Regions from separate parts of the Clostridium bornimense genome, predicted to be linked through region 1. Evidence: a T-box and tRNA genes for the amino acid it is inferred to sense, from the RefSeq annotation. Region 1 holds a T-box; the other holds one or more tRNA genes.
What was found. The T-box of region 1 lies ahead of alaS (alanine--tRNA ligase). A T-box ahead of a tRNA ligase gene usually reads a tRNA of that ligase, here a tRNA-Ala.
Positions count from the first base shown of each region.

Region 2: it encodes a tRNA-Ala, which carries the amino acid that the T-box ahead of alaS (alanine--tRNA ligase) is inferred to sense. The anticodon was not compared.

Region 1 covers NZ_HG917868.1:2,151,401-2,161,495, reverse strand. Annotated here, with positions in the region: gene nifS (cysteine desulfurase NifS) at 1-73, shown strand, start outside; gene nifU (Fe-S cluster assembly scaffold protein NifU) at 60-491, shown strand; gene mnmA (tRNA 2-thiouridine(34) synthase MnmA) at 523-1,611, shown strand; gene CM240_RS09735 (PRC-barrel domain-containing protein) at 1,977-2,492, shown strand; gene CM240_RS09730 (AI-2E family transporter) at 2,449-3,495, shown strand; gene CM240_RS09725 (hypothetical protein) at 3,587-4,027, shown strand; gene CM240_RS09720 (YcxB family protein) at 4,246-4,671, shown strand; gene CM240_RS09715 (YcxB family protein) at 4,729-4,971, shown strand; T-box leader at 5,099-5,273, shown strand; gene alaS (alanine--tRNA ligase) at 5,323-7,962, shown strand; gene CM240_RS09705 (IreB family regulatory phosphoprotein) at 8,023-8,289, shown strand; gene ruvX (Holliday junction resolvase RuvX) at 8,565-8,972, shown strand; gene CM240_RS09695 (DUF1292 domain-containing protein) at 9,003-9,281, shown strand; gene CM240_RS09690 (Fur family transcriptional regulator) at 9,291-9,791, shown strand; gene CM240_RS09685 (ribonuclease J) at 9,772-10,095, shown strand, end outside.
Region 2 covers NZ_HG917868.1:9,227-19,321, reverse strand. Annotated here, with positions in the region: gene CM240_RS00085 (UPF0182 family membrane protein) at 1-1,362, opposite strand, end outside; gene CM240_RS00080 (transcription repressor NadR) at 1,373-1,876, opposite strand; gene CM240_RS00075 (HD domain-containing protein) at 1,878-2,384, opposite strand; gene CM240_RS00070 (hypothetical protein) at 2,434-2,682, opposite strand; gene CM240_RS00065 (LTA synthase family protein) at 2,685-4,508, opposite strand; tRNA gene CM240_RS00060 (tRNA-Ala) at 4,701-4,776, opposite strand; tRNA gene CM240_RS00055 (tRNA-Ile) at 4,780-4,856, opposite strand; rRNA gene rrf (5S ribosomal RNA) at 4,863-4,980, opposite strand; rRNA gene CM240_RS00045 (23S ribosomal RNA) at 5,037-7,937, opposite strand; rRNA gene CM240_RS00040 (16S ribosomal RNA) at 8,373-9,886, opposite strand.

The sequences.
Region 1 (10,095 bases):
TAGATTGAGAGAGATGTCACCATACTGGGAGACATTTGTTAAAGGAGGAGAAAATTATGATGACTTATTCTGATAAGGTTATGGATCATTTCCAAAACCCTAGAAATGTTGGAGAAATAGAGAATGCCAGTGGTGTTGGTGAAGTAGGAAACCCAAAATGTGGAGATATAATGAAAATATATTTAGATGTTGAAGATAACATAATCAAAGATGTTAAATTCAAAACTTTTGGATGTGGATCAGCTATAGCATCTTCATCAATGGCTACTGAACTTATAAAAGGAAAGACAATAGAAGAAGCTTGGGAACTTTCTAATAAGGCCGTTGCTGAAGCTTTAGATGGTCTTCCACCAGTAAAAATGCATTGTTCAGTTTTAGCAGAAGAAGCTATTCATAAAGCAATAAATGACTATAGAGTTAAACATGGTTTAGAAGCTTGGGATACTAAAGAACATTCAGAACATATACATGAAGAAGTTCATGGAGAGTAGTAAAAATTAAATAAACTTTTGTGAAAAGTAGATGGGAGTAAGCATGAAAAAGAAGGTTTTACTAGGCATGAGTGGTGGAGTAGATTCCTCCGTTGCAGCTTATTTACTTATGAAACAAGGGTATGAAGTAATTGGTGCTACTATGCAAGTTTGGCAAAATGATGATTATTACGAAGGTATGGAAGGGGGCTGTTGCTCCCTTTCAGCTGTTGATGATGCTAGACGTGTAGCACAAAAATTAGGAATACCTTATTATGTTTTAAATTTTAGAGAAAAATTCAAAAGTTCAGTTATAGATTATTTTATTGATGAATATATGGAAGGAAGAACTCCGAATCCATGTGTCATGTGTAATAAAGTAATGAAATTTAAATACTTTCTTCAAAAAGCAAGAGAAATAGGTTGTGATTATGTAGCAACAGGTCATTATGCAAAAATTGAAGAGAGAGAAGGAAGACATTATTTAGTTAGATCTGATGATGATAGAAAAGATCAAACTTATGCTTTATATGGTATTACTCAAGATGAATTAAAACATACTTTAATGCCATGTGGAGAGTATACAAAGGATGAAATAAGAGAAATTGCTAAAGAGATAGGATTAGCAGTTCATAATAAGAAAGATTCCGAAGAAATATGCTTTATTCCAGATAATAATCATGGTGAATTCATAAAGAGAGCAAAGCCAAATCAAATTAAACCTGGGTATTTCGTTGATAAGGATGGAAATAAATTAGGTAAACATAAAGGTATTGTATTTTATACAATAGGTCAAAGAAAAGGGTTAGGATTAGCTCTTGGAACTCCAGTATTCGTTACAGATATAGTTCCTTTTAATAATACTGTTGTAGTTGGTAGTGAAGAAGATATATTTAAGACAGAACTTCTTGCTAAGGAAGTAAACTTAATATCTATAGATAAACTTGAAGCACCTTTAGAGGTAGAAGCAAAGATAAGATATTCTGGTAAACCAACAGCAGCTACAATATATCCATTAGAGGATGATAAAGTTAAAGTTGTATTTAAAGAAAAAGTTAGAGCTATTACTAAAGGGCAATCAGTTGTTTTTTATAAAGATGATTATGTTGTCGGTGGTGGCGTAATAGATAAGATTTTATAGTAAATAGAGCTGTCGTACGAAAGTACGATAGCTTTTTTTGTAAGCTTGATAGAGCAAAAATAGGGTGCAGGGTATGTAAAGGCACAAGTATGAGGGCACAAGGCACAGGTATAGATGAAATTCTTGCAGAATTTCTGAAATTTTAAGTGTTAAGTTAAATGTTATAAGTTGGACTATGTTTCTTATTTGGATTATAGTTGATATAAAAGTCAATACAGAGGGCTCATGAAAGTTGCACTTTCATGAAGCTTTGAATATATTCATCCACAAGAGGAATTTTCACCTAAATTACGAATTGTGAAATGTGAATTAAATATATGATATTTTTAATAGTTTTGGATATCATAATCATAAGGTGATGAATTATGTATAGTATTAATGATCTTCAAAATTTGAGAGTATACAATTTAAAAGGAAAATACATAGGATCAGTTTGGGATTTAGTGTTATCGTTTAAGGAAAATAAAGTAATTGGTTTATATATAAAAAGTAATGGAATGAAAAATAAGAAGGTTATGGCTTGCATAGAAGATATATTAGCTATAGGTGATAGTATCATAGTAAATAAAGTGGTAGATATAGAAGGGGTATTGTTTAGAGAAATAAAGTTTAAAGAAGTAGTAGATGATAGAAATTTTATATTAGGTATCATAGAAGATATTTATATAGATGAGATAGAGTTTAATATCTTGGGAGTAGTAATATCTACGGGAATAATTCGAAATTTTATAGAAGGAAAGAGAATAGTATTACCTTATGAAATTTTTATTGGGGAGGAACAATGTATATATAAGCCTAGAGTTGATATGGTTTTTATAAGAAAAGGTGGTGAGTTTAATGACTGTATTACCATTGACAGGAAGGAAAAGAGAAATATTTAAAATTGCAAAAAGAGTATTAATTATTGTAGCCACTATTTTTATTTTATATCTTTGTTTCAAAATAAAAATAATTAGAAGTTTATGCGAAATTGCAGTAATATCTTTCTTCTTGGCTTATCTTCTAAAGCCATCTGTAGAGTATTTAAATAATAAAGGATTAAATAAAAAACTAGCATCAATGATAATAGTAGGTACTTTAATAGGAATTTTTGCAATAACATTAGGTTTTTTTATACCTGAGGTCATTAGGGAAGCAAGTAATTTAAGAGAGGCACTTTACTCTATAGAAGGTACTATGGAAAAAATTGTGACTTCTTTTGATGACATACATAAAAATAAGTTCATTGGTAATATAGTAGATAAAGGATATATAAAGGCCCAACAATATGTACTTTTATTTAGTGAGAAAATCATAGATAGTGTTGTGAAAATAACTTCATATTTTATAGAATTGACAGTAATTCCTGTTGCTGTTTATTATTTTTTAAGTGAAGGAAAAAAGATGTTCAATAGAACTATGGTTCTAGTTCCAATAAGATATAGAGGTTTTTTTAAAAAGATAGCTAAAGATATAGATGTAAGTCTTACAAAATATATTAGTAGTCAATTAATTTTATCATTAGTAGTTGTCGTATTAACTTTTATATTATTAGTAGGATTTAAAATAAAATTTCCATTGATTTTATCAATAATAAATGGAATATTAAACATAATACCATATTTTGGACCTATAATAGGAACTATACCTATATTAATAATAGCTCTTATTAGCTCAAGAGGAAACTTTATATATTTACTAGTAGGATTATATATAATTCAAATGATAGAAAGTAATATAATTTCACCTAAAGTTACAGGAGACTCTATAGATATGCATCCTTTACTAATAGTAATTGTATTGTATATAGGTGGAGAAGTAGCTGGATTTATGGGAATGGTACTATCAGTTCCTGTAGCTGTTTTAATAAAAGTTATATATCAAGATGTAAATAGTTATTTTTAATATATTTGCAGAATATTAACAGAAGTTTTATTGAATAGAAATATTACGTATGCTAATATGAGGATATAGAGAAAAGGATGGTGGGATGTAAATGTTTTTAAGCAAATTATCAGTAAAGGAACAAAAATCATTTTTAGATTTAGTTGAAATAATTAATGATGAAAATATTAATGCAGAAGAAGAAAATTTAATTGCAGAATATAAAGAGGAGTTGGGATTAGATTATACTCCAAGTAAGAAAAATTATGATGAAGTAATATCAACATATAAAAATAGCTCAAAGGAAAATAAAGTTATTGTATATTTTGAGCTTATGGGATTAGCTCTTTGTGATGGAAATTATGAAGCTGATGAAAAAACTTTTATGGAAAATGTAAAAAAATCTTTTGAAATAAGTTATGATATAGAAAATAGAGTTTTTAATTGGTTTGCAGCAGTGAAAAAACTTTATGATGAAACTGAAATAGATTGGGTTTCAGCTATAGGAAGATTAGAAAGAGAAGCAGAAGACATTATTAGTATGTTAAAGTAATAGAGAATAGGCAAAAGTTTAAGAGGATTTCGTCTTGAGACGAATCCTTTTTATTTTTAGCATTACATAGAAAGACTATTTAACGATAAATTGAATTTTGTTAAATAGTCTTTTTTCAATAATAAAATATTTTTTGAGAAGTTTAATTTTTAACACAGAAAAAAATAAGTATTCTAAAGATGTATTTAGGTATAAATTTTATATAGATGGGGTAATAGTTGAGAAAGTGGAAAAAAGGAGTATATCTGATTAAAAAAATAAAATATGAAGATATTATGGGGATTATAATATATATTTTAATAAGTGTAGTAAAAAAAGCAATTGGTGTAGGAAGTTCTAAAAAAGGGATGCTAAAAATAGAACAAAATAAAAATACTAAGGAATTTTTTTATGGGCAATATTTTTTTTATGATGAATGGGTTTATATAAAAAGTATTGTTAATGGTGAAGAAAATGAGATGAAATTTCAATATAATGCAATAATAAATATAAAAGAAAAAAATAGTACTACAATATTAAAATTAGCTAATGGAGCAATAGTATGTATTGATAAAAATCAATGTGCTGAGGATTTTGATTTATTAATGGAGTTTTTAAGAGAAAAAACTAAAATGTTGCATATTAACACTGGGATGGTGAAGTGAAGGAAATTGGTAATTTAACACAGTAATAGACAATTTTTATGATAAGAAACATATAATATGAGATATGACTATACATTTAATAATGAAGAATTCACAATAGTAGCTGTTTCTAGTGGAAGTAAATCAAGTTCTATTGTTAAGTATGAAAAACTTAATAAAGTAAAAGAATCTAAGAATAATATACTTATATATATTACAAGAGAACAATTCTATATTCTAGATAAGAAGCAATGTGATGAAAATATACAAGAAGTTATAAAGTTACTAAAAGATAAAGTTAAGAAATATAAAACTATTTAGAAAAATTGCATTAACTGTGCACTGTGCACTGAAAACTGTGCACTGTGCACTGAAAACTGTGCACTGACCCAAAATTCTTCTATTGACAGAAAATATTCATATAATTATAATTTTAATAGATAATTTAAAAAAGACCATGATAAGAAGGAGTAGTTAGTGAGAGTTATTTAGAGAGGAAGTGGAGGGTGTAAACTTCTTAACGTAGCTAATGAAGGCTGTCTTTAGTCTTATTACTTTAAGTGACACTATTTAATATAGTGTAATTAGGGTGGTACCGCGGAATTATAACTTTCGTCCCTTAGTGTGGATGGAGGTTTTTTTGTTTATAGAAATATTTAGGAGGAAAAGAAAATGAAAAACATGGGTTTAAATGAATTAAGAGAAGCATATCTTAAGTTCTTCGAAGAAAAGGGTCATTATAGAATGCCATCATTCTCTCTTGTACCTAAAAATGATAAATCTTTATTATTAATAAATGCAGGTATGGCACCGTTAAAGCCATATTTTACAGGGCTTCAAACACCACCAAGTAAGAGAGTTACTACTTGTCAAAAGTGTGTAAGAACTGGGGATATTGAAAATGTAGGTATAACTAGTAGGCATGCAACTTACTTCGAAATGCTTGGGAACTTCTCTTTTGGAGATTATTTTAAAAAGGAAGTTATTCCATGGGCCTGGGAATTTGTTACTGAAGTTTTAGAGTTACCTAAGGATAAGTTATTTGTAACTATTTATTTAGAAGATGATGAAGCATATAAATATTGGACTGAGCTTACAGACGTTGATCCAAGTCATATTTTTAGATTAGGAAAAGAGGATAACTTCTGGGAACATGGTTCAGGTCCTTGTGGTCCATGTACAGAAATTCATTTCAATAGAACTGATGAAGAAATAAATACAGTAGAAGAGTTTTTAAAGGCTGCTGATGAAGATAAAGTAGTTGAATTCTGGAACTCAGTATTTACACAATTCGATGGAGATGGAAAAGGAAATTATACACCACTTGCTAATCCAAATATTGATACAGGTGTTGGTCTTGAAAGATTAGCTACTTTAATGCAAGGTAAAAACTCTATATTTGAAGTAGATACTATGGAAAATATCTTAAATGAAGTTTGTAAGATTTCTGGTGTTAAGTATGGTGCTGATAAGAAAAGTGACATATCAATAAGAATTATAACTGATCATATCAGAAGTGTGACATTTTTAATATCTGATGATGTAATGCCATCAAATGAAGGTAGAGGGTATGTACTTAGAAGATTACTTAGAAGAGCTGCAAGACATGGTAAGACTTTAGGAATAAAGGATGCCTTTTTATGTGAACTATGTGATGTAGTTATTAACGATTCACATAAGGCTTATCCAGAACTTATGACTAAGAGAGAGTACATTAAAAAGGTTATAAAGAACGAAGAAGATAAATTCAGAGAAACAATAGATAGTGGTATGGATATATTAAATGGATTTATTTCTGAGTTAAAAGAAAATAATAGTAAAATTTTAAGTGGAAGCAATGCATTTAAATTATATGATACTTATGGTTTCCCAATAGAGCTTACAAAAGAAATATTAGAAGATGAAGGTTTTTCAGTGGACGAAGATGGCTTTAAAGATGAAATGAAAGAGCAAAAAGAAAGAGCAAGAAGCGCTAGAAAAACTTCAAACTATATGGGTGCTGATGTAAAAGTATTAGATATGATTTCTAATGATATTGAAACTGTGTTTGACGGTTATAATAATGAAGTATTAGATTCAGAAATTAAAGTTTTAATTGATGCTGAAGGTTTTGTAGATGTATTAAAATCAGAAGATAAAGGTGTTATAGTTACAGCTGTTACTCCATTCTATGCAGAAATGGGTGGGCAAGTAGGAGATACTGGATTTATATATAATGATAACTTTAGAGCTAAAGTTGTAGATACTAAGAAAAATATCGGTGGAAAGTTTGTTCACTTTGTAGAAGTTATAGAAGGTGAAGTATCTGTTGGTGATACTGTAACATTAGCTATAGATAGTGAAAGAAGAGAAGCAATAAAGAAAAATCATACTGCTACACACCTTTTAGATGCAACTCTTAGAACAGTGCTAGGTTCTCACGTGCATCAAGCAGGATCATTAGTAAAAGCTGATGGATTAAGATTTGATTTCTCTCATTTAGAAGCATTAAGTCATGAAGAGATAATGAAAGTAGAAGAACTTATAAATGATGCAATAGTTAGTGTGACACCAGTTGAAACAAAAATCATGTCATTACAAGATGCTAAAGAATCAGGAGCTATTGGTATTTTTGATGATAAATATGCAGATGAAGTAAGAGTAGTATGCGCTGGTGAATATTCAAAAGAATTATGTGGTGGTACACATATTGAAAATATAGGTAAGATTGGATTATTTAAAATAATTTCTGAAAGCGGTGTAGCAGCAGGTGTAAGAAGAATTGAAGCTGTTACAGGAAAAGATGCATATAAAGTTATTAATGAAAAGAACGATGTATTAAGAGAGTTAAGTTCTAAGCTAAAATGTTCGGAAAAAGAAATTGTATCTAAAATAGAAAATCAAATAAAAGAATCAAAAGAAAAAGATAAAGAAATAGCAGTATTAAAATCTAAGTTTGCATCAATGGGAATAGATGATATCATAAAATCTAAGAAAGTAGTTAATGATATAAATGTAATCTCATATAAAGTTAACGATGTAGATGGAGAAGCATTAAGAAATCTTTGTGAGCAAGTAAGAGATAAAGTTGAAAATTCAATTGTATTACTTGGAAGTGATATAGATGGAAAAGTAGTTTTATGTTCTATGGCTACTAAAGATGCTGTATCAAAAGGAGCTCATTGTGGTAAGCTTATAAAAGAAGTTTCTGCACTTGTAGGCGGCGGTGGTGGTGGAAGACCAGACATGGCGCAAGCTGGTGGTAAGAAGCCAGAAAATTTAGGTGCTGCTGTAGAAAAGGTATATGAAATTGTTTTAAATTATACTAAATAAGTATACTTTTAAGATTTTTTCTTATATAATAGTATTATAAGATATGAAGGGGTGAATGTTATGAGTAATACCAACGAACATACAATTCAATTTGATGCTATAAAAACAAAACAAGAATTAACAAAGGGTATACTAAGTGAAGTTTATACATCTCTGGTAGAAAAGGGTTATAATCCTATAGATCAATTAGTTGGTTACTTGATTTCAGGGGACCCTACATATATAACTAATTATAATGGGGCACGTTCATTAGTTAGAAAATTAGAAAGATATGAAATACTAGAAGAAGTTATTAAATCGTACCTAAATATAGAAGATATTAAATAATAGATGGAAACTATAGAATAAATTATTAAAGATATGTCGCTCTAGTTCCTTACAATATTTAGGGATTAGAGCGATTAATTATAGTACGGAAAAAGTTGCTTACTACATCCTTTGATAAGAACGTATTACATAAATGATTATAAAGTGATAGAAACAGGAATCTTATATGGAGTTTAGTTCCATATAAATCTTAAAATATATATATTATTGTTAGAGATAATAAATTTTAATAAGATAAAGGTAAATATAGATACAATATATGAAGGATGGTTAAAATGAGAATATTAGGATTAGATTTAGGCGATAGAACTATAGGTGTTGCGGTAAGTGATCCATTGGGATTTACAGCTCAAGGAATAACAACAATAAGGAGAAAATCTTTGCAATATGATATAGAAGAATTAAAAAAGATATGCAAAGAATATAATATAGAAAAAGTTTTATTGGGGTATCCTAAGAATATGAATGGCACAGAAGGGCCAAGATGTGAAATAGTTAGAGAATTTGCAGAAGTTATAAAAGAACAGCTAGATTTACCTATACAGTTTTGGGATGAAAGATTATCAACAGTAGCTGCACATAGAGCTATGTTAGAAGCAGATCTTTCTAGAGCAAAAAGAAAAAAGATTGTAGATAAAATAGCTGCTGTATATATATTACAAGGTTATTTAGATAGTATTTAATTTATACCTAAAAAATAAGGAGGAAAATTTATGAAATATGAAACAATTCCACTATACGCAGAAGACGGAACTGAAGTATCAGCGAAGGTGCTTTCAATGGTAGAGAGAGATGGAGAAGAGTATTATTTAGTGACTCCAGATGATTCTTTAGATGAAGTAGATCTATATATATTGAAAGTAGTAGAAGATGAAGATGGCTCAAAATGCTTTGCAGAAGTAGAAGACGAAGACGAATATGATGAAGTTGCAGCTGCATTTGAGGAAGCTATAGAGGTTCTTAATGAAGAAGGACTTATAGAAGAGAATTAGGTATGTAGTATGTCAGAGATAATAAATGAAAAATTAGAAAAATTAAAAGTTCAATTAAAAGAAAAAGGGTATAAATTAACACCACAAAGAAGAGCAGTTCTTATTAAAATAATGGACTGTGAAGGAATGCATCTTACAGTAGAAGAATTGTATGATCTCGTGAAAAAGGAATGTCCAGAGATAGGATTAGCTACAGTTTATAGAACTATGCAACTTTTGGAGGAACTTGGATTTATATATAAGTTAGACTTAAGTAATGATGGATGTTCACGTTTTGAACTTGTTCATGATTGTGAAACACATCAACATCATCATCTTATTTGTACAAAGTGCAATAAGATTATAGAAGTTGAAGAAGACCTTCTTGAAACTCTTGAGACAAAGGTAGAAACAAATTATAAATTTAAGATAACAAATCATAGTGTTAAGTTTTACGGTATTTGTAATGAGTGCAACAAAGATGAAGAAGAGAATGGTAGGAGGGTAATTGATGAGAAAGGTAAGAGCTAAAGAAGCGGAAAGTGAAAAGGATATAATAAAAATCATACCACTTGGTGGTCTAAATGAAGTAGGAAAAAATATGACTGCTTTTGAATTTAGAGATGAGATTATAGTTATAGACTGTGGTTTGAAATTTCCGGATGATGAGATGTATGGTATAGATTTAGTTATACCAGATATAACTTACTTATTAAAGAATAAAGAAAAAATTAAAGGAATTTTCTTAACACATGGACATGAAGACCATATAGGGGCATTGCCGTATGTGTTAAAAGAAATTAATGTACCAGTATATGGAACAAAATTAACTTTA
Region 2 (10,095 bases), 780 kb from region 1:
ATCCTTCATAACAAAATCCGGTCTCCCAGAGTCAGTAACAGCATTTACTCTACTCATAGCCAATCCATATCCATGAGTATATAATAAATGTTTTCCTTGCCAACTATCTGCATTACCTTGTAGCCCTTCTATATTTATTTCTCTTGGTGTAATAAATACTTGCGTCATTTTTCCATCTATCTCATATCTATCTACATCAATATCTTGAAAATCATAATATGATCTTAATGTTTGTGCCTGATTAAAAAATTTTAACGCAGGATAATATGAATTAATCTTTAGATTATTTATAGTATCCATATTCTTTAACACAGTATCCCCATCTAGGTTATCTCCTAATTTAACATCTTTCACTTCTATATCATCGATATTAAATCCTTTTTGAGTCATCTCGATATTATTTTTTATATATTTTGCTTCTAAGTCTCTTTGATTTGGCTTTACATATAAATTATCATATAACTCAGCAATTATAGGTTCCGCTATCATTAATGCAAATAATGCAACTACAGAAAAAACTATCGGTTTAATTCTGCCTCTTATAACTGATATAAAGACAATCACCGAAGCAATTATCGATACTATAGCTATGACTTTATAAAAATTTAAACTTATTGTATTATCGGTATATGATGTTCCGAAAACTACACCTCTACCAGAGTATACTAACCCGTAACCTTTTAATACATATCCTACAGCTAAAGTAATAAATATTAAAGAAACTACTATTGCAAGTTGTTTTCCGGCAAAAGAATTTAAAGGATTTTTAGTAGTTATAAAATCTTTTGCTGAGAAGCTTTCTAGATTGATATTTCCTATCTTTTTACCACTCAATAAATTAGTAACTAAATAAAATACTCCTGTAAACAACACCATTAAAATAAGTATATTAAACACTAATGAGCAAATAGAATTTATAAATGGTAACTTAAATATATAGAATGATACATCTTTATTAAATATAGGATCTGTAACATTAAAATCAGTGGAATTTATAAATGTTAAAGCATCATACCAATATGCACTAGTTAATGTAATTGACATTACTAATGATGCAAATAATATAATCCCTCTTGTAATACGCTTTAACTTCTTATCCCCTTCTTTATTAATCTCTCTTATTGCAGTACTTTTCTTATAATTTTTTATTAATATATTGCCATATATACTTAAAGATATAAAAATTATTAAGAAAATAGGTACAAATATAACAAGTCTTGCAAATATTCTGGTCCATAATACTGATGTATATCCTACTTCATTAAACCATTGAATATCGATAATAAAACTTGATAATCCTACAAAACCACCGATAATAACCAATAATAATATAGCAATTATCGTTAATAACTTTTTCTTCATCTCTTCCTCCTCATATACTAATTAAATAACCTGACTTAATTAATTCATTAATTATCTTATCCATACTCTCCTTATTATCTGTATATATAGTATGTAAGTGTACTCCTCCTGATGCCTTAGATAAAACAGATACATTTAATTTATCAATCTTGTCCATAAACATATCTATATCATGTAATGTCTTAATCATAATTTTTCCTGTTACTTCACCATACAAAGGATGTTCTATAGTTATATCTTCAACGACACCTCCATATTTAATAATTATTTCAAGTTCATCTTTTATTTGATTTTCATCATGATTTACTGCTATTACTTTTCTTATCCCAATACTATTATTTAATATATAGCCAGATGATGTTGATATTATCTCTAGCCCCTCAGCTTTTAATATAGAGATATCTTTTACAATAACTTGCCTTGTAACACTAAACCTTTGAGCTAATTCTGCTCCTTTAATAGGATTTGTACCTAATAATTCTTTTATATTTTGTCTTCTTTCTATTGAATTCATCTTAACATTCATCATCGCTTTCTTTAAGTATTTCCATATATATATTTCTTCTCTTATTACGTATATTACTGCTACTATGATGATATCTTATTGCATCTAAGATTTCTTCACTATATTTCTTATCTTTTAATAAGTTATATCCCATTTCTCCATGCTCATAATAAACTTTTACTGATTTTATATTAATGAACTTTTTAAGTAACTTTGGAAGTATTTTATTTAAAATTACAAATATAGATTTTTCTATGACATTGACATGCTTATAGCTCTTCCCTATATCATGTAATAGAGCTATCTTTATCATACTATTTTCATCTAGCATATCATATCTATTAAGTTTATTCAAAGCATTATAGCATACTTTAACAGAATGTTTTTGTTCATTATTAGACAGACTATAAAATAATATTTTTTCATCTTCATTTAAGTTATTATTAACAAAATTTATATCATCATCATTCATTTTATCTGTAATATTCCACCAAAATTGCTTAACTCTATAAAACATAAATCCTCCTAATAATAATATAAGGCATCAAAATTGACACCTTATATTTTTACATAAATAACTTTAAAACTATATCTTGAATATTAGTAACTATTAAATAATGCATAGCACCTAGAAACCAACATACCAATAATAATTGTATAGATTTCTTTATTTTACTTTCTATATTTCTTTTTTCATAGGTATAACATTTATATATGCCTATTAACCCTATCATCCATCCAATTACCCCTTCATAGGTTAAAATAGGAACTATAAGAAAGAACGGTGTAATTATATATAGCCATCTATCTTTCATAATTATCTACCCCTCTCTCCATTACAAAAATAATTACTTCTTATCATCATATCAGAAATATTTAAACTTTTTATCTTTTCTTTCTTTTCTTTCTTATTATCTCCTCTATACTCACCAGTAGTCAATACTACAAAGTTCTGATTTGTATTTAATAAGTTTCTCCCCATCGCCGTATCTGTATATTCGCTCTCTTCAATCCCTAACAGATAACTTATAGTAGGAAGAAAATCAACTTGTCCTCCGTAAGTTTCGATTTCTTTTCCCTCAAGGTTTTTATCATAAATAATTAATGGAACACGTCTATCATTATTTATTGCATCATTTCCTAGCTCTTGATTTTTATCTATTTCATCTTTGTAAAATTTGGTGACACCTTCATGATCCCCATAAAATACTACTATAGAATTATCTAGTATTCCTTCTTTATCTAATGAATCCATAAACTTTCCAATTACATAATCAGTGTATGATATTGCTGTTACATATCCACCTAATTTAGTATCTTTTATATCCTTACTCAATCCTAATTTATCAAACTCATCGGGCATATTAAAAGGAGTATGTGATGATATACTTATCATAAAACTATAAAACGGAGTTTTTTCTTTCTTTAACTTCGGTATAACTTGATCAAAAAAAGATTCATCTGTAAGCCCTAATCCGTAAAATTCCGTTTCCTTAAAATCAGAAATATCATATGCGTTTTCAAATCCTAATGATAACTCTGAAACCTTCCAATTCCAATAAGATCCCTTCTCAGGATGCATTGTATATGTATTATATCCATTATTTTTTAATATCGTAGGTAAAGAATTATATGTATTATTAGGATAATCGAAATTAACAGATCCTCTTTTCACTGGTAACATCGATGTATTAGATACAAATGTCCCATCAGAAGTTGTACCATTTAAAGTTTGCTCAAAATAATTACTGAAGTAATATGAATTCTTTAATAGCTTATTTAGATTAGGAGTTATCTCCTTTCCTTCTATTTTCTCATTTATAACAAAGTTTTCTAAAGACTCAACTTGAACTACTATTAAATTCTTATTTTTAAATTTTCCAAAGTCCTCTGTCTTCTCTAATCCGCTTTCTTTACTATCATAATAATATTTAATCTTATCTTTATCCTTATCATTTAATTTACATGGTTTTGAATCTATATAAAATCTATAACTATCATATATATGATAACCTATTGGACTTAAGTTAAACATTTGTGCATTAGATGACCATATTGCTTTAAATAAATTTTGTCCTGTATAACCACCATTAAACTTGTCTATTTTTACATATCCATAAGAAATATATCCTATTCCTATAGCAAATACAAATACAAACATCTTAATTTGCCTATTAATTATTGAATTTTTATCTTTTTTTATGATCCATATATAGATAGGTATATCAAGTAAGAAAAGAATATCAACCCATCTTATCATAGATGCTATACTTTCTCCTAAATTATCAAGATTAGAAGTCATTTTAAACATATATAAATTTAAAAATGATCCGAAACCTCTATAATACCAAAGATCTCCTATTAAAATAATAGAAAAAACTAAATCTAACATAATAACATATATGATACGTCCTTTATTTTTAAATAGATATATAAAAGATATAAATATTAATATAAAAGCTATATATACTAATATTTGAGGCACACCTACAAATAATTGCTTAAAATTAATTTTAGATGCTTTAGAATCCGATATAAGCATTATAAATAAGATAGTTTTTATAAACATAGAAAGTAAAATAAATATAAAACTTTTATCTTCTTTTAGCTTTTTAAGATTATTTGCTATATAATCAAACATAATTACTCCTCTTTCTTTTTTATTACTACCTTATATAATACAATATATTGAATTGTTTGGATATATCTATAATAATTAACTTTTTCTTAAGATATGTTAATATTTAATCAACTTATTTATATAATTTTTAAAATATATGCAAAAAACAAAAATAAAAGGAACTACACTAATTGTAATTCCTTCTATCTTCTATGGTGGAGATAAAGAGATTCGAACTCTTGACCCCCTGCGTGCAAGGCAGGTGCTCTCCCAACTGAGCTATACCCCCATATGGTGGACCATCAGGGACTCGAACCCCAGACCTACCGGTTATGAGCCGGTTGCTCTAACCAACTGAGCTAATGATCCATATTTACCTGGCAACATCCTACTCTCCCACACAGTCTCCCGTGCAGTACCATCGGCCCTCTGAGGCTTAACCATCGTGTTCGGTATGGGAACGGGTGTATCCCTTAGAGGCATCATCACCAGATTTGAAAGATATTGTTCTTTCAAAATTGCATGCTACAATAAACTTTTTTATATACATTGGACAAGCCCTCGACCTATTAGTATCAGTCAGCTAAATATGTTACCACACTTACACCTCTGACCTATCAACCTGGTAGTCTTCCAGGGGTCTTACTGACTTAACGTCATGGGAAATCTTATCTTGAGGTGGGCTTCACGCTTAGATGCTTTCAGCGTTTATCCCTTCCCGACATAGCTACCCAGCTGTGCTCCTGGCGGAACAACTGGTACACCAGAGGTCAGTCCATCCCGGTCCTCTCGTACTAAGGACAGCTCCTCTCAAATTTCCTACGCCCGCGACGGATAGGGACCGAACTGTCTCACGACGTTCTGAACCCAGCTCGCGTGCCGCTTTAATGGGCGAACAGCCCAACCCTTGGGACCTACTACAGCCCCAGGATGCGACGAGCCGACATCGAGGTGCCAAACCTCCCCGTCGATGTGGACTCTTGGGGGAGATCAGCCTGTTATCCCCGAGGTAGCTTTTATCCGTTGAGCGATGGCCCTCCCACGAGGAACCACCGGATCACTAAGCCCGACTTTCGTCCCTGCTCCACTTGTAAGTGTCGCAGTCAGGCTCCCTTCTGCCTTTGCACTCTTCGAACGATTTCCGACCGTTCTGAGGGAACCTTTGGGCGCCTCCGTTACTTTTTAGGAGGCGACCGCCCCAGTCAAACTGCCCACCTAACAATGTCCCGTGACCTGATTCAAGGCCTCCGGTTAGAAATTCAGTACTGTCAGGGTGGTATCCCAAGGATGACTCCACACAGGCTGACGCCCATGCTTCCTAGTCTCCCACCTATCCTGTACAGACAATACCAAATCTCAATGCTAAGCTACAGTAAAGCTCTACGGGGTCTTTCCGTCCAATCGCGGGTAACCAGCATCTTCACTGGTACTACAATTTCGCCGGATTTGCAGTTGAGACAGTGCCCAAATCATTACGCCATTCGTGCGGGTCGGAACTTACCCGACAAGGAATTTCGCTACCTTAGGACCGTTATAGTTACGGCCGCCGTTTACTGGGGCTTAAGTTCACACCTTCGCTTGCGCTAAGTGATCCCCTTAACCTTCCAGCACCGGGCAGGCGTCAGCCCCTATACATCAGCTTTCGCTTTAGCAGAGACCTGTGTTTTTGCTAAACAGTTGCTTGGGCCTATTCTCTGCGGCCTACATTTCTGTAGGCACCCCTTCTCCCGAAGTTACGGGGTCAATTTGCCGAGTTCCTTAACTGCAATTCTTCCGCTGGCCTTAGGATTCTCTCCTCATCTACCTGTGTCGGTTTGCGGTACGGGTACCAAACTCCTCCCTAGAAGCTTTTCTTGGCAGCGTGGAATCAGGTACTTCGCTCATACGAGCTCCCCATCACACCTCAACTTAGTCTCCGGATTTGCCTAGAGACATGTCTAAGTGCTTAGACAGACATCCAATAGTCTGCACACCCTATCCTCCTGCGTCACTCCATTGGTAATAACGTCATTTGGTAGTATCGGAATATCAACCGATTGTCCATCACCTACGCCTTTCGGCCTCGGCTTAGGTCCCGACTAACCCTGGGCGGACGAGCCTTCCCCAGGAAACCTTAGATTTTCGGCCATTGAGATTCTCACTCAATTCTCGCTACTTATGCCAACATTCTCACTCCTGTACAGTCCACCGCTCCTTTCGGTACGACTTCAGCCCATACAGGAAGCTCCTCTACCACTCCGTTAGGAGTCCGTAGCTTCGGTAGTAGATTTTAGCCCCGGACATTTTCGGCGCAAGGTCTCTCGACTAGTGAGCTATTACGCACTCTTTAAATGAGTGGCTGCTTCTAAGCCAACATCCTAGTTGTCTTAGAAACCTCACATCCTTTACCACTTAATCTACATTTAGGGACCTTAGCTGACGGTCTGGGCTGTTTCCCTTTTGACTACGGATCTTATCATTCGCAGTCTGACTGCCTGGGTACAAGTGTATGGCATTCGGAGTTTGATAAGGTTCGGTAAGCCTCGCGGCCCCCTAGCCCATTCAGTGCTCTACCTCCATCACTTAATTTACCAGACGCTAGCCCTAAAGCTATTTCGAGGAGAACCAGCTATCTCCGAGTTCGATTGGAATTTCTCCGCTATCCACAGCTCATCCCATGGTTTTTCAACACCAACGTGGTTCGGTCCTCCACGAGGTTTTACCCTCGCTTCAACCTGGCCATGGATAGGTCACCCGGTTTCGGGTCTACAGCATGCAACTAGTCGCCCTATTCAGACTTGGTTTCCCTTCGGCTACGTACCATAAGTACTTAACCTTGCTGCATACCGTAACTCGTTGGCTCGTTCTACAAAAAGCACGTCGTCACACACATAAGGTGCTTCGACCGGTTGTAGGCACAGGGTTTCAGGTTCTATTTCACTCCCCTCCCGGGGTTCTTTTCACCTTTCCCTCACGGTACTGCTTCACTATCGGTCACTAGGTAGTATTTAGCCTTGGGAGGTGGTCCTCCCTGCTTCCCACAAGGTTTCACGTGTCTCGTGGTACTCTGGATCAGTTCTGACTTTTTCGTTCTTTCGCCTACATGACTATTACATTCTGCGGTGCAACTTTCCAGTTGTCTTCGACTAGAATTCCAAAGTATTTATGAACTGTCCGCAACCCCAAGAGCAAGCTCTTGGTTTGGGCTCTTTCCGTTTCGCTCGCCGCTACTCAGAAAATCGATGTTTCTTTCTCTTCCTCCGGGTACTTAGATGTTTCAGTTCCCCGGGTTACCTTCCTTAAGCTATGTATTCACTTAAGGATACATGAGGTTTCTCATGTGGGTTTCCCCATTCGGAAATCTGTGGATCACGGCCTATGTGCGGCTACCCACAGCTTATCGCAGCTTATCACGTCCTTCATCGGCTCCTAGTGCCAAGGCATTCGCCCTGCGCCCTTTGTAGCTTGACCTATCATTTATTCTACTATAAACTGCGCATTACTTCGTCAGCTACGTCGCTCATTTCGTTCACATACAAAAGTATTGTTCACTCATTCGCTCCTTGCTTCCTCGTACTGCTTGTTTCTAGCGAATAAATCTATACAATCTTTACTAGATTAGTATAGGTATATAAATCAGTAAATCTATAATAGATTTTAAAGTCTTTATTGTAACTATGCAATTTTCAAAGAACAATCTGCTCTACTATAAGCTTCGCATTACTTCGTCAGCTACGTCACTCATTTCGCTCATATACATAAGTATTATTCGCTCATTCGTTCCTTGCTTCCTCGTACTGCTCGCTTCTAGCGAACATATAATTTTGAAAGATTCTATGATCTTTCAAAATTGAACAGAAGACATAAACCTTTTTGCTTAGGTTCTCCCTAAACATATATCCTTAGAAAGGAGGTGATCCAGCCGCAGGTTCTCCTACGGCTACCTTGTTACGACTTCACCCCAATCACTAATCCCACCTTCGGCCGCTGGCTCCTTGCGGTTACCTCACGGACTTCGGGTGTTACCAGCTCTCATGGTGTGACGGGCGGTGTGTACAAGGCCCGGGAACGTATTCACCGCGACATTCTGATTCGCGATTACTAGCAACTCCAACTTCATGTAGGCGAGTTGCAGCCTACAATCCGAACTGGGATGAGTTTTTGAGTTTTGCTCCACCTCACGGTTTTGCGTCTCTTTGTACTCACCATTGTAGCACGTGTGTAGCCCTAGACATAAGGGGCATGATGATTTGACGTCATCCCCACCTTCCTCCGCGTTAACCACGGCAGTCTTGCTAGAGTGCTCAACTTAATGGTAGCAACTAACAATAAGGGTTGCGCTCGTTGCGGGACTTAACCCAACATCTCACGACACGAGCTGACGACAACCATGCACCACCTGTCTTCCTGTCCCCGAAGGGACTTCCTCGATTAAGAGTAATTCAGGAGATGTCAAGTCTAGGTAAGGTTCTTCGCGTTGCTTCGAATTAAACCACATGCTCCGCTGCTTGTGCGGGCCCCCGTCAATTCCTTTGAGTTTTAATCTTGCGACCGTACTCCCCAGGCGGAATACTTAATGCGTTTGCGACGGCACGGAGGTCATGACAACCCCCACACCTAGTATTCATCGTTTACGGCGTGGACTACCAGGGTATCTAATCCTGTTTGCTCCCCACGCTTTCGAGCCTCAGCGTCAGTTATCGTCCAGTAAGTCGCCTTCGCCACCGGGGTTCTTCCTAATCTCTACGCATTTCACCGCTACACTAGGAATTCCACTTACCTCTCCGACACTCTAGACCTCCAGTTTGAAATGCAGCACCCAAGTTGAGCTCGGGTATTTCACATCTCACTTAAAGGTCCGCCTACGCTCCCTTTACGCCCAGTAAATCCGGACAACGCTTGCCACCTACGTATTACCGCGGCTGCTGGCACGTAGTTAGCCGTGGCTTCCTCCTTTGGTACCGTCATTATCGTCCCAAAAGACAGGGCTTTACGATCCGAAAACCTTCATCACCCACGCGGCGTTGCTGCATCAGGCTTTCGCCCATTGTGCAATATTCCCCACTGCTGCCTCCCGTAGGAGTCTGGACCGTGTCTCAGTTCCAATGTGGCCGATCACCCTCTCAGGTCGGCTACGCATCGTCGCCTTGGTGAGCCGTTACCTCACCAACTAGCTAATGCGCCGCGGGTCCATCTTATAGCGGATTGCTCCTTTAAAGCTAAAGCCATGCGACTTCTACTTCTTATGCGGTATTAATCTTCCTTTCGGAAGGCTATCCCCCTCTATAAGGCAGGTTACCCACGTGTTACTCACCCGTCCGCCGCTAACTCCACTCCCGAAGGAGCTTTGTTCGCTCGACTTGCATGTGTTAAGCACGCCGCCAGCGTTCGTCCTGAGCCAGGATCAAACTCTCAATTTAAAAAGTTTGATTACTAGCTTAGTACTAGTTTGCTGACTTCATATATATGAGTCAATTTAAAGAATTAACTGGTTATATGTTTCTTCTGTTCAATTTTCAAAGATCATCTGTCGCTTCAGGCGACTTCTTTATAATATCACTTTCGACCATCTGTGTCAACAACTTTTTTTATTTTTCTTTGTTGTTTTTTTCACTGGTCGCTTGCGACA